2 linked regions of the Aureimonas sp. SA4125 genome follow. The protein of the gene in region 1 interacts with the protein of each later gene in a pairwise test. Links are inferred from orthologs where the notes say so. Each region holds a gene or a part of one and is shown on either strand. Other genes may lie near its edges.

Region 1 (8,226 bases):
CAAAGGGGATTCCCAAATCACCTGCTGACTGATTCAAGGCTGCTCTTTGCGGAGGGCGGTGTTGGTTCGAGGTTTGATGTCGGATGCGGAATGGGCCTTCTTCGAGCCGTTCGTGGTCGAGAAGGGTCCGAGGCGAGGTAGACGGCCTCGCGATCATCGGTTGGTGCTCGACGGGGTCTTCTGGATCGCCCGAACGGGGACGGCGTGGCGTGATCTACACAGCGATTTCGGAGCCTGGAACTCCGTCTATCGCCAGTTCCGGCGCTGGACGCAGGCGGGGCTCTGGGACGTGATACTGGAGGCGCTGAATGAGATCGGCACGGGTCATGACAGCGTTCAAATGATCGATTCTACCATTATCCGCGCCCATCAGCACGCCGCCGGCGCGCTAAAAAAAGGGATCAGGACCAAAGTCTTGGCCGCTCTCGTGGTGGCTTCTCGACCAAGATCCATCTCCGCAGCAATGCTCGAGGCCTCCCTGTCGCTATCACGCTGAGCGGCGGTCAGGTCTCCGATATGAAAGGCTATGCGCCGGTCATGGACCAGCCCGGTCCCAAGCCCTGTGTCCTGCTCGCCGACAAGGGATACGACGCCGACTTCATCCTTGCCGACCTCAAGGCCAGAGGCGTTGCCGCGGTCATCCCCGCAAAGCGAAACCGCAAGGTCCAACCCGTCATTGACGGATACATTTACGGCCTGAGAAACCTCGTCGAGCGCTGCTTCTCAAAGCTGAAACACAGTCGGCGGCTGGCCACGCGATACGACAAGACCGCAGACAGCTTTCTCGGCTTCGTTCTCGTGGCATCCATCCGATTGTGGATCAGACACTTTGTCCACACTGCCTAGGCTTTGGGTCGTCCGATGCTGTCCGAGTTCTCGCCGCCATGGGCCAGTCACTGGCCATCATCGAATTCGACCCGGCAGGCAAGATCCTGACGGCGAACGAGAATTTCTGTCGGGCTCTCGGCTACGGGCTGTCGGAGATCGCCGGCCAGCATCACAGCATCTTCGTCGCACCCGATGAAGTGCAGGCTGCGGCCTACAAGGCGTTCTGGACGCAACTCGGACGGGGCCAATTCGTCGCCGGGGAATTCAAGCGAATTGCGAAGGACGGACGGGAGATCTGGCTGCAGGCGTCCTACAACCCGGTGACGAACAGTGGGGGCAAGATCTACAAGGTGGTGAAATTTGCCACTGATATCACCGTGGCAAAACTCGCTGCGGCTGAGAACGCCGGCAAGTTGGATGCGATCGGTCGCGCCCAGGGCATCATCGAATTCACGCCGGACGGCCAGATCCTCACCGCCAACCCGAACTTTCTGGCAGTCATCGGCTATGGCCTCGATGAGGTGGTGGGCAAGCATCACCGCATGTTCGTGGAGCCCGCCCAGGCCGCGTCGGCCGACTATGCCGATTTCTGGGCCAAGCTGCGGGGAGGCGAGTTCATCGCAGACGAGTTCCGACGGATCGGCAAGGGCGGCAAGGCCGTCCACATCCAGGCCTCGTACAACCCCATCCTCGACCTGAACGGCAAGGTGACGAAGGTGGTCAAGTTCGCGACCGACGTCAGTGAGCGGGTCGCTGCCGTTCATGAACTCGGCGCGGGGCTGGGCAGGCTGGCCGAGGGCGATCTGACGCGGGACATAGACCACGCCTTCCTTCCCGCTTTGGAACCCCTGCGGCTCTCCTATAACGTCTCGGTCGATCGCCTGGGCGAGACGATGCGGTCCGTCGCCGGCATTGCCGGAGGGATCCATGCCGGCGCTGAGCAGATCCGTAGGGCGGCCGACGACCTTGCCGGCCGCACGGAGCAGCAGGCGGCAGCCCTGGAGGAAACGGCGGCGGCGTTGGCCGAGATCACGACGGCGGTAAGATCGTCGAGCCAGCGGGCGGACGAGGCCGGTCTCCTGGTCAATCGCACAAAAGCCGGCGCCAAGCGCTCGGGCCAGGTAGTGGCCAGGGCCATCCAGTCGATGGCCGCGATCGAGAAGTCGTCCGAGGAAATCGGCAAGATCATCGGCGTTATCGACGAGATCGCTTTTCAGACGAACCTTCTGGCGCTGAATGCAGGCGTCGAGGCGGCGCGGGCGGGCGAGGCCGGTCGTGGCTTCGCGGTGGTCGCCCAGGAAGTTCGCGGGTTGGCGCAACGTTCTGCCGAGGCCGCCAAGGAGATCAAGAGCTTGATCTCAAACTCGTCCAAACAGGTCGCCGACGGCGTCGAACTGGTCGGCGAAACGGGCCGGGCGCTCGAGGTGATCGTCGGCGAAGTCAACGAGATCGACATTCATGTAACCTCAATCGTCTCGTCTGCGCGCAGCCAGGCGACGGGCCTCAACGAGATCAACATCGCGGTCGGCACGTTGAACCAGGGGACCCAGCAGAACGCGGCCATGGTGGAGGAGTCGACGGCGGCCAGCAACGAACTTGCCGCCGAGGTGGCGGAACTGAATATCCAGCTCGGCAAATTCCAGATGGAGCGGAGCGGTGCGTCTCGGCATCGGTCCACCCAGCGCTCGCTCTCGCCGGTACACGATCTCGAGTCGCGCGTCGTGGCGGCCTTCCCGCGGGCGGTCCGGGGGTGACGACCGACCGGCGCTCCCGACCCGGTCCCGTCAGGCACCGGGGTGACGGGCGCAATGCCAGGTCCGGCTAACTGCGCCGGTTCGCGATGAAACGTGCCGTCTCGACAAGGATCTCGGCGCGCTCGCCATAATGCGAGAGACACGCGCTGGCCTCTGTCACGAGATCGTCCAGCTTCGTGCGCGTCCAGTCGTGACCATGGAGGGCAGGGAGTGTCTTCTTGCCGCGGGCGCGGTCCTTGCCGGCGGCCTTGCCGAGAGCCCCGGCGTCGGCGGTCTCGTCGAGGAGGTCATCGGCGAGCTGGAAGGCGAGGCCGATGATCTCGCCGTAGCGGCGCAGCCGCCGGCGGTCCTCCTCTGCGGCACCCGCAAGAACAGGTCCCGCCTCGCAGGCGAAGGCGATGAGCGCGCCGGTCTTCATCGCCTGCATTCGGGAAATCTCCGCCTCGCCCAGCACCTCCGTCTCGGCGGAAAGGTCCAGTGCCTGCCCGCCGACCATGCCGGCGGCGCCGGCCTCGCGCGATAGCGCGTCGATGAGCGCCAGGCGGGCCTGCGGCGCGATGTCCTCGGCGCCGGCGACGAGCCCGAAGGACAATGTCAGCAAGGCATCGCCGGCCAGGATCGCGGTGGCCTCGTCGAAGGCCTTGTGTACGGTCGGGCGGCCGCGGCGCAGGTCGTCGTCGTCCATCGCCGGCAGGTCGTCGTGGACGAGCGAATAACAGTGGACGCATTCCAGCGCCGCCGCGACGTTGGCGACGCCTGCACCACCGACGCCGAAGAGGCGCGCCGTTTCGAGCACGAGGAAGGGGCGCAGCCGTTTGCCGCCCGCCAGTGCCCCGTGCCGCATGGCTTCGGCCAGGCGTGGCGGCGTGCCCCGCATCAGCGGATGGGCGCCGTCGAGGCTTTCGGCAAGCACGGTCTCGATCACCGTGGCTGCATCCTGCAACTGACCCTCGAACGCCGTGCGCATGTCTCTTCTCCGTGCCGGGCGTTGCGGCGACCGGGCCTACCGCTGACCGGCTTCGCCGATCCGCCGGCGGAGGTCAAGCGAGCGGCCGAAGACGGCCCGCAGAGATTGCGAGTCCGGCCCCGCGCCGATATGACCTCAAGGGAACCCGCCGCCGGAAGGCCGGTACGCCTCTCTCCCCTGCGGCCTACGGAAAGCTCTCATGCTGCGACGCGCCTTCGGCTTCCTGATCGTCACGCTGGTCGTCCTCGTCGCCCTGCCGCTCGCCCTCGTCCCGGTCTACGCGCTCCCTTTCGTCCACCCGGTCTCGACGCTGATGCTCGGCGATTATCTCAGCTTGAAGCCGGTGTCGCGGACATGGGTGGCGCTGGAGGACATCGCGCCGGTGCTCGTCCATTCGGTGATGATGTCGGAGGACGGCCAGTACTGCGCGCATGGCGGCGTCGACTGGAAGGAGCTGAACGCCGTCATCGATTCGACGCTGGAGGGGGAGGAGACGCGTGGCGCCTCCACCATCCCGATGCAGACGGCGAAGAACCTCTTTCTGTGGAACAGCCGCTCCTTCGTCCGCAAGGGGCTCGAAGTGCCGCTAGCCGTCTATGCCGACTTCATCCTGTCGAAGCGCCGGCTGATCGAGATCTATCTCAACATCGCCGAATGGGGCGACGGCATCTACGGCATCGAGGCGGCAGCCTGGCACTATTTCGACAAGCCGGCCTTCGCGCTGACGGCGCGCGAGGCCGCGCTCCTGGCCGTCACGCTGCCGTCGCCGAAGAAGCGCAATCCCGGCAAGCCGCCGCGCGGCCTCTCGCGTCTGGCGGGCGTGATCGAGGCGCGCGCCAAACGCTCGGGCGACTATGTCGACTGCGTCGCGGTGGCAGTGCGGCCGGCCAAGGGCGGCTAGAAAATTGCGCCCCGCCCTTCCCATGGCGTCGATGTTTTGCTATGGGCTGCGGCGAATTCCCGTCATTGCCGAACCTGACGCGGTCGATTGATCGCCGGGTAAGGGACGTGAATGCTGGAGACCACGGAGGGCGTCGGGCGCGCCGCGATCCTCCAGCACATGAACATTCCTCGCGGATCAGCCCTTGTGGCCCGTCCGCCCGACATCCGAACGGAAGAGACCGATGGCCGTACCGAAGAGAAAGACCTCGCCCTCCAAGCGTGGCATGCGTCGCTCGCACGATGCGCTGAAGGCCCCGACCTACATCGAGGACAAGAACTCCGGCGAACTGCGCCGTCCTCACCACATCGACCTGAAGACCGGGATGTATCGCGGCAAGCAGATCATGACGATCAAGGAAAACGCCTGAATTTTTCGGGCTGTTTCGCGAATTGAGGAGGCCGGGTGGCAACGCCCGGCCTTTGTCGTCTGAGAGAGACCAGGGCGTCGGCAGATCATGGCTGTCGAGGGGAGCTGCGGGCGCTGCTGCCCATGGAGTTCGTCATCCCCGGGGCCTTGGCCCGGGGATGACCAGGTCTTGCGGGAGCCGTGTATCTTCAGCGGCTACCTGCGCCCACCACGACTTCCGCGATCTATTCCCGGCGGCGACCCTGCGCTCCGCACTATTCGGCCTTTTTGGCGTCGAGCGCTTCCAGCCGCTTCTGCATATCGGCCAGCTGCCGGCGCATGTCGGAGAGGTCTTCCTTGGCGGCAGGGGCCTCCTCGGCCCCGCCATTGGCGCCAGCGGGCATGATCGCGGCGGCGAAGGGGTTGAAGACCGTCATTGCCTGCCGGAAGATCTCGGTGTTGCGGCGCACCTGCGCCTCCATCATCTTCATCGGGTTCTGGCCGCCGGCGCCGATCGCCTTGTCGCGAAACCCCTCCTGCTCGCGCGAAAAGGCGGCCATCGTCTGTTCGAGATAGCCGGGAATAACCATCTGCATCTGGTCGCCGTAGAAGCGGATGAGCTGGCGCAGGAAGGCGATGGGCATCATGTTCTGCCCGACCTTGTTTTCCTGCTCGAAGATGATCTGCGTGAGCACCGAATGCGTGATGTCTTCGCCGCTCTTGGCGTCCTGGACGACGAACTCCTCGTTGCCCTTCACCATTGCGGCCAGGTTCTCCAGCGTCACATAGGTGCTGGTTCCGGTATTGTAGAGTCGCCGATTGGCGTATTTCTTGATGACGGTCGTTTCCGTGTTCTTGGCCATAGTCGTTCCCCATCCCGGTTACGCCCGTCGGTCTTGGCTGCCGACTTGTGACGTTTTGCACTGCGCCATGGAAATCATAGGCACAAAATTGGCGGGTTACCAAACCTTTCCGGTGACGCTGCGCCGCCGGGATTCCTGAGCGTGCCCGGGCGGCCGTCGCAGGCTCAGCCCAACCGATGACGCATCTCGGCACAGCCCTTGCGCATTCGTGTTTGACAGGCCCGGAAGGGCTCTGCGACAACTCGGGTAAGAACAGATGCGCCACATGCGGGCGCTCGGCCCCGAAGAGGCCCGCCAGGGAAGGAATTCAAGATGTCCACCGAACAGTCCGTTGTCATCGTCGGTGCTGCCCGCACCCCGGTCGGCTCGTTCAACGGCGCTTTCGCCGATGTGCCCGCCCACCAGCTGGGCGCTGCGGCCATCGCCGAGGCGCTCACCCGCGCCGGCGTCGATCCTGCCGAGGTCGACGAGGCGATCATCGGTCAGGTGCTTGCCGCGGGCGAGGGGCAGAATCCGGCACGCCAGGCGGCGATGGCCGCCGGCATGCGCCAGGAAGCCACTGCCTGGGGCCTGAACCAGCTGTGCGGCTCGGGCCTTCGCGCCGTCGCGCTCGGCATGCAGCAGATCACGATGGGCGACGCGAAGATCATCGTCGCGGGCGGCCAGGAATCCATGTCGATGGCGCCGCATGCGGCGCATCTGCGCTCGGGTGCGAAGATGGGCGATCTGAAGTTCGTCGACACCATGCTGAAGGACGGCCTGCTCGACGCCTTCCAAGGCTATCACATGGGCACCACGGCCGAGAACGTCGCGCGGCAGTGGCAGATCACCCGCGAGATGCAGGACGAGTTCGCCGTGGCCTCTCAGAACAAGGCGGAGGCGGCGCAAAAGGCCGGGCGCTTCAAGGACGAGATCGTCGCCTTCACGGTCAAGGGCCGCAAGGGGGACACCGTGGTCTCCGAGGACGAGTACATCAAGGCCGGAACGACGCTCGACAAGGTCGCCAAACTCCGCCCGGCCTTTGACAAGGAGGGCTCGGTCACCGCCGCCAACGCCTCCGGCATCAATGACGGCGCCGCGGCAGTCGTCTTGATGAGCGAGGCGGAGGCGGGTCGCCGCGGCCTGACGCCGCTGGTGCGCATCGTCTCCTGGGCGACGGCCGGCGTCGATCCGTCGATCATGGGCACCGGCCCAATCCCGGCTTCGCGCAAGGCTCTGGAAAAGGCTGGATGGTCGATCGAGGACCTCGACCTTGTCGAAGCCAACGAGGCCTTTGCGGCGCAGGCCTGCGCGGTCAACAAGGAACTGGGATGGGATCCCTCGATCGTCAACGTCAATGGCGGGGCGATCGCCATCGGCCATCCGATCGGCGCGTCCGGGGCGCGCGTCCTCAACACGCTGATCCACGAAATGGCACGGCGGGACGCCAAGAAGGGCCTCGCCACGCTCTGCATCGGCGGCGGCATGGGCGTCGCGATGTGTTTTGAGCGCATGTAAGGCGGAAAACCGCCAAGCGGGACGGCAGACCTGCCGTCCCGGCTGAACAAGACGGGGGAGGGGACAATGGGCAGAGTGGCCGTCGTGACGGGAGGCACGCGCGGGATCGGCGCGGCCATCGCCAAGGCGCTGAAGGGCGCGGGCAATCAGGTGGTCGCCAGCTATGCCGGCAACGACGCTGCGGCCGAGGCCTTCAGCCAGGCGAACAACATTCCGGTGCGCAAATGGGATGTCGCGAGTTTCGAGGCGTGCAGCACCCATCTCGCAGCGATCGAGAAAGATCTCGGCCCGGTCGAGATCCTCGTCAACAATGCCGGCATCACCCGCGATGCCATGTTCCACAAGATGACGATCGAGCAGTGGCAGGCGGTGATGGGCACCAATCTCAACGGCCTGTTCAACATGACAAGGCCTGTCTGGGAGGGCATGCGCGAACGCGGGTTCGGCCGGATCATCAACATCTCCTCGATCAACGGCCAGAAGGGCCAGATGGGCCAGTCCAACTACTCCGCCGCCAAGGCCGGCGACATCGGCTTCTCCAAGGCGTTGGCGCTGGAGGGAGCGAAGAAGGGCATCACCGTCAACACCATCTGCCCCGGCTACATCAACACCGACATGATGGCGACGATCCCCGAGGACGTGATGCAGAAGCAGATCCTGGCGCATATTCCGGTCGGCCGCCTCGGCGAGCCCGAAGAGATCGCCCGCTGCGTCGTCTTCCTCGCCTCCGACGATGCCGGCTTCATCACCGGCTCGACGCTGACGGCCAATGGCGGGCAGTATCTGGCGTAAGACTCATACGCATATGGGCGGCTGTGGATGCGGCGATCCACTCAGCGCATCGCCTCGTCAAGGGCAAAGGGTGCCGCTGCGTCTTCTCTCCTGCGTGGGAGAAGAGGCAGTTCCGGTGCTGGCGCGGCGAACCCTGACTCGTTCGCCACCATAATGCTGCGCCGCCCTCCTTCCATGTCGGGTCCATCTGCCCCACATTGGGCGGGACATGAATCGCAGCCCCAGCCAGACCGAGAC
Region 2 (4,798 bases), 670 kb from region 1 along the record:
CGGCATCTGCCCGACATGGCTGCCAAGCCTCTTACATTCGTTTCGCGCAACAAGCCGGTCACGGCCGACGATGCCGAGATCGAGGGCAATCCGCGCTCGCGCTCGGCCAAGCTGCGCGCCGGCACGCGAACGGACGCCGCCCCGCGCGACGTCCGCTCAGCAAGCCTCTTTGCCGATCTGCCGTCGCTTGCCGACCTACCCGATACAGGAGCCTGAGAGATGCTGAAGACGATCGACATCGTTCTCATCGCCATCATGATCTCGGCCGCCGCCTGGACCTTCAAGATCAAGCACGAAGCCGAGCTGATCGAGGATCAGGTCCACGTCGTCGAGAGGAAAGCGTCTCTCGAGCGCGAGACCATCGCGCTTCTGGAGGCCGACTGGAGCCTGCTGAACCAGCCGGACCGGCTGCAACAGCTCGCCGAGGCCTTCAAGGCCGATCTGGCGCTGGAGCCGCTACGGCCCGAACAGATCGTCGAGCCCGATGAACTTCCTGCCGAGCCAATCAATCTTGTCCCGAACGGGACCGACACCCTCGGTGGCTACGCCGACAATTCCAAGAGCCTGGTACGGTAATGATCAAGCTTCCCAAGCTCCCCCGCCGCCTCTCTTCTCTCGGCTCAGGCGACGCCGCGCCTGCACAGGCGACCCCGCAGGGCCGTAGCTTCTCCCGGCGCCGGCCGATCGAGGCGCCCCGCAACCGGCAACGCTTCATCATCGCCATCGGCCTGTTCTGCTCCGTCTACGCGATCATCGGCGGTCGGTTGGTGATGTGGGGCAGTCTGCCGAACGACGGGGGCGCCTATCAGGCCAGGGCGCAGGTCGTCGCGGCCCGACCTGACCTCGTCGACCGCAATGGCCAGGTGCTGGCCACCGATATCAAGACGGCCTCGCTGTTTGCCGAGCCGCGCCGCATCGTCGATCCGGACGAGGCCGGCGAACTCCTGCGCTCCGTCCTGCCCGATCTCGACGCCAAATACCTGCACACGCGGCTGGCCAGCGACGCCGGCTTCGTCTGGCTGCGTCGCGAGCTGACGCCGCGCCAGCAGCAGGAGATCTTTGCTCTCGGTATTCCCGGCATCGGATTCCGTACCGAAAAGCGCCGCTTCTACCCCGGCGGCAACACGGCTTCGCACATCGTCGGTGCCGTCAATGTCGACAACCAGGGCATTGCCGGCATGGAGAAGTATGTCGACGACCAGGGACTGCGCGAGATCCAGAACCTCGGTCTGGCCGCGAGCAGCGAACTCGAGCCGGTGAAACTGTCGATCGACCTGCGCGTCCAGCACATCATGCGCGACGAACTGGCGGCCGCGATCGTGCGCTACCGGGCGATCGCAGCCGCGGGGATCATCCTCGATGTGACCACCGGCGAAGTCGTCGCCATGGTGTCGATGCCGGATTTCGACCCGAACAATCCGGTCGAAGCGCTGAAGAAGGAAAATCTGAACCGCATGTCGGCGGGCCTGTTCGAAATGGGCTCGACCTTCAAGAGCTTCACCACGGCGATGGCCCTCGATTCGGGTCTGGTAAAGATCACCGACGTCTTCAGCACCGAGCCCTTCCGCGTCTCCGGCTTCACCATCAAGGAATTCCACAGCAAGCACCGGCCACTGACCGTGCCGGAAATCTTCCAGTACTCGTCCAATGTCGGCTCGGCCCGAGAGGCCGACATCGTCGGCATCGAAGGTCACAAGGCCTTCCTGACCAAGATGGGCCTCCTGTCGCGGATACAGACGGAACTGCCGGAAGTGGCGACGCCGACCCAGCCCAAGCAGTGGAAGAAGATCAATTCGATGACGATCTCCTACGGCCATGGCATTTCGACGACACCGCTGCAGACGGCCGTCGCCGCCGCGGCGCTGATGAACGGCGGTTACCTGATCCCGCCGACCTTCCTTCCCCGCAGCGTCGAGGAAGCGCAGAAGCTGGCCGTGCCGGTGATCAGCAAGCAGACCAGCGACGAGATGCGCTACATGTTCGAGCTGAACGGCGAGCACGGCTCCGGCCGCCAGGCCCTGGTGCCGGGATACCGTGTCGGCGGAAAGACGGGCACGGCTGAAAAGGTGGTCAACGGCCGCTACATCGGCAACAAGCGCTTCAACGGTTATCTCGCTGCCTTCCCGATCGACGCGCCGCGCTATGTCACGCTCGTCGTGATTGACGAGCCGCAGCCCGTCCCGGGCTCCGGACAGGGCGCCACGGCTGCCTCGAACGCGGCACCGGCGGCCGGCGCGATCATCCGCCGCTCCGCGGCGCTGCTCGGCGTGAAGCCCGATTTCGGCGATCGGGGAAAGTCCTTGCTCGTCTCCTACTAACGGCTAGAACGGGTTGGGGGCCAGGATGGGCCTTCCGGGCCGGCGGGCAACCGCCGGCTTTCCAGCTTAACGCGGGTTATGGTTAATGAATTTATCGGAGCTTGCGCAGGGGATCGCCGGGGGCGGGGAGGGCCGGACCATCGCGGTGACCGGACTGTCCTCGGATTCGCGCGCCATCCAGCCGGGATCGCTGTTCGCCGCGCTCTCCGGCTCGAAAGCCGACGGGGCGAGCTTCGTGCGCGAGGCGGAGGCGAAAGGTGCCGTCGCGATCCTGGTCGAAGCCGGGACTGATCTCGCCACCGACCTTCCCGTCCTTCGTGCGGAGGATTCGCGCCGCGCCCTGGCTCTGCTGGCGGCACGCTTCTTCGGCGCGCAGCCGCCCACGATCGTCGCGGTGACCGGAACCAGCGGCAAGACATCGATCGCCGCCTTCACGCGGCAGATCTGGAGCGCCGCCGGCCATCCCGCCGCCTCGATCGGCACGACCGGCGTCACCGCGCCGGGACGTGACGAGTACGGCTCGCTGACGACGCCCGACCCGATCGCGCTGGCGCGCCTGATGGCCGAACTTGCTGCCGAAGGCGTCACGCACGCGGCCATGGAAGCGTCCAGCCACGGCCTCGACCAGCGCCGGCTCGACGGCGTGCACCTGTCTGCCGCGGCCTTCATCAATCTCGGCCGCGATCATCTCGATTATCATCCGACCGTCGAGGCCTATTTCGCCGCCAAGATGCGCCTGTTCGATACGCTCCTGCCGACCGGTGCGCCGGCGGTCATCTTCGCCGACGACATTTGGTCCGACCGGGCGAGGGCAACCGCTTTGCAGTCCGGCGCCAATGTGTTGACCGTCGGTCGCAAGGGCACGTTCCTCGCCCTCAAGCGCCTCGAACACGAGCGCCACCGCCAGATCGCGGAGATCGAAGCCGAGGGCCGCATCCATCGCGTCGTGCTGCCGCTTGCGGGCGAGTTCCAGATGGCCAACGCGCTGGTGGCCGCAGGACTTGCGATCGCCACCGGCGTCGAGTCCGGACAGGCGCTGCAGAGCCTCGAGGACCTGAAGGGCGCGCCCGGCCGACTGGAGCTTGCAGGCACCACGGCAAGCGGCGCGCCGGTCTTCGTCGACTATGCGCACAAGCCTGAGGCACTGGAGAACGTCCTGTGGGCCGTCCGGCCCTTCACCACCGGGCGTGTCATCGTCGTCTTCGGCTGTGGTGGCGACCGCGACCGTGGCAAGCGGCCGATCATGGGCGAGATCGCCGCGCGCCTTGCCGACATCGCCATCGTCACCGACGACAACCCGCGCTCCGAAGTGCCGGCCAGCATCCGTGGCGAGATCCTCGCCGCGGCGCCCGGTGCCGAGGAGATCGCCGACCGCCACGCCGCCATCCGGCATGCCGTGGCGGCGGCCGATGCCGGCGACACCGTCGTGATCGCCGGCAAGGGCCACGAGACCGGCCAGACGGTCGGAACCACCGTGTTCCCGTTCAGCGACCATCAGGAAGTGCGCGCCGCGATCCGGGAGGCCGGACAATGACCGATTTCCTATGGGAGATCGACGCCCTCGTCGAGGCCACCGGTGGTCGTCCGATCGGCGCCATGCCCGACGGCATCACCGGCATTTCGATCGACACCCGCACCCTTCAGCCGGGCGAGGCTTTCTTCGCCATCAAGGGTGAGAATTTCGATGGCCACAACTTCCTGACCGCAGCCGTTGCCGCCGGGGCGGGGGTGCTCGTCGTCGCCAAGCACAAACTCCCGGCCCTCGGGCGCGTGCAGGCCCAGATCATCGTCGTCGACGACGTCCTCAAGGCGCTGGAACGCCTTGCCGAGGCGTCGCGGGCCCGTTCGAAGGCGCGCATCGTTGCTGTCACCGGCAGCGTCGGCAAGACGACGACGAAGGAGGCACTCCGCCATGCGCTGGCGGCCTGCGGCTCCGTGCATGCGTCCGCGGCCTCGTTCAACAATCACTGGGGCGTGCCGCTGAGCCTCGCGCGGATGCCGGCCGAGACGCGCTTCGGCATTTTCGAGATCGGCATGAACCATCCCGGCGAAATCCGGCCGCTCGTCAAGCTCGTGCGCCCGCATGTCGCCATCGTCACGCTCATCGCCCCCGCCCATCTCGGTCATTTCCGCGATCTCGACGAAATCGCCGTCGCCAAGGCGGAGATCTTCGAGGGACTGGTGGCGGACGGCGTCGCCCTCCTGAACGCCGACGACCCGCAATGCGGGCCTCTCTCCGAAATGGCGCGCGCCGCCGGCGTGACCGAGATCAAGACATTCGGCGCAGGGCCCGACTGCGACTACCGGCTGATCGATTATGCTCCGTCCGCCGAGGGCGCGCGGGTCGAGGCGCGGATCGCCGGCACCGAGATCGATCTCGCTCTCGCCGCATCCGGCCGCCACATCGCGGAAAATCTCGTCGCCGTTCTCGGGGCCGCCTCGCTTGTCGGCGCCGATGTCGCTGCCTGCGCCGCGTCGCT

Evidence for each region.
Region 2: the proteins of Sa4125_RS18855 (region 1) and Sa4125_RS15650 interact in binary tests that used the Escherichia coli proteins (3 or more experiments, as listed by UniProt). The link is inferred for Aureimonas sp. SA4125 from one-to-one orthologs.

Annotation. Positions count from the first base shown.
Region 1 is NZ_AP025032.1:3,969,664-3,977,889, reverse strand. What follows is about bases 2,712-5,599. They hold Sa4125_RS18855 (transglycosylase domain-containing protein), read left to right. Parts: upstream 2,712-3,748; coding sequence 3,749-4,450; downstream 4,451-5,599. Other genes in these bases: phaR (polyhydroxyalkanoate synthesis repressor PhaR), read right to left, coding at 5,113-5,599; rpmF (50S ribosomal protein L32), read left to right, coding at 4,674-4,859; Sa4125_RS18860 (polyprenyl synthetase family protein), read right to left, coding at 2,712-3,549. Outside these bases: Sa4125_RS18865 (PAS domain-containing methyl-accepting chemotaxis protein), read left to right, coding at 885-2,582; more of Sa4125_RS18860, read right to left, coding at 2,650-2,711; more of phaR, read right to left, coding at 5,600-5,700; Sa4125_RS18840 (acetyl-CoA C-acetyltransferase), read left to right, coding at 6,013-7,197; phbB (acetoacetyl-CoA reductase), read left to right, coding at 7,264-7,989; Sa4125_RS18830 (helicase-related protein), read left to right, coding at 8,198-8,226. UniProt on the Escherichia coli protein: Peptidoglycan polymerase that catalyzes glycan chain elongation from lipid-linked precursors. May play a role in peptidoglycan assembly during cell division in collaboration with other cell division proteins.
Region 2 is NZ_AP025032.1:3,304,898-3,309,695, reverse strand. What follows is about bases 1-2,946. They hold Sa4125_RS15650 (penicillin-binding protein 2), read left to right. Parts: upstream 1-575; coding sequence 576-2,318; downstream 2,319-2,946. Other genes in these bases: Sa4125_RS15645 (UDP-N-acetylmuramoyl-L-alanyl-D-glutamate--2,6-diaminopimelate ligase), read left to right, coding at 2,404-2,946; Sa4125_RS15655 (hypothetical protein), read left to right, coding at 220-576; rsmH (16S rRNA (cytosine(1402)-N(4))-methyltransferase RsmH), read left to right, coding at 1-216. In the rest of the region: more of Sa4125_RS15645, read left to right, coding at 2,947-3,852; Sa4125_RS15640 (UDP-N-acetylmuramoylalanyl-D-glutamyl-2,6-diaminopimelate--D-alanyl-D-alanine ligase), read left to right, coding at 3,849-4,798. UniProt on the Escherichia coli protein: Essential cell division protein that catalyzes cross-linking of the peptidoglycan cell wall at the division septum. Required for localization of FtsN.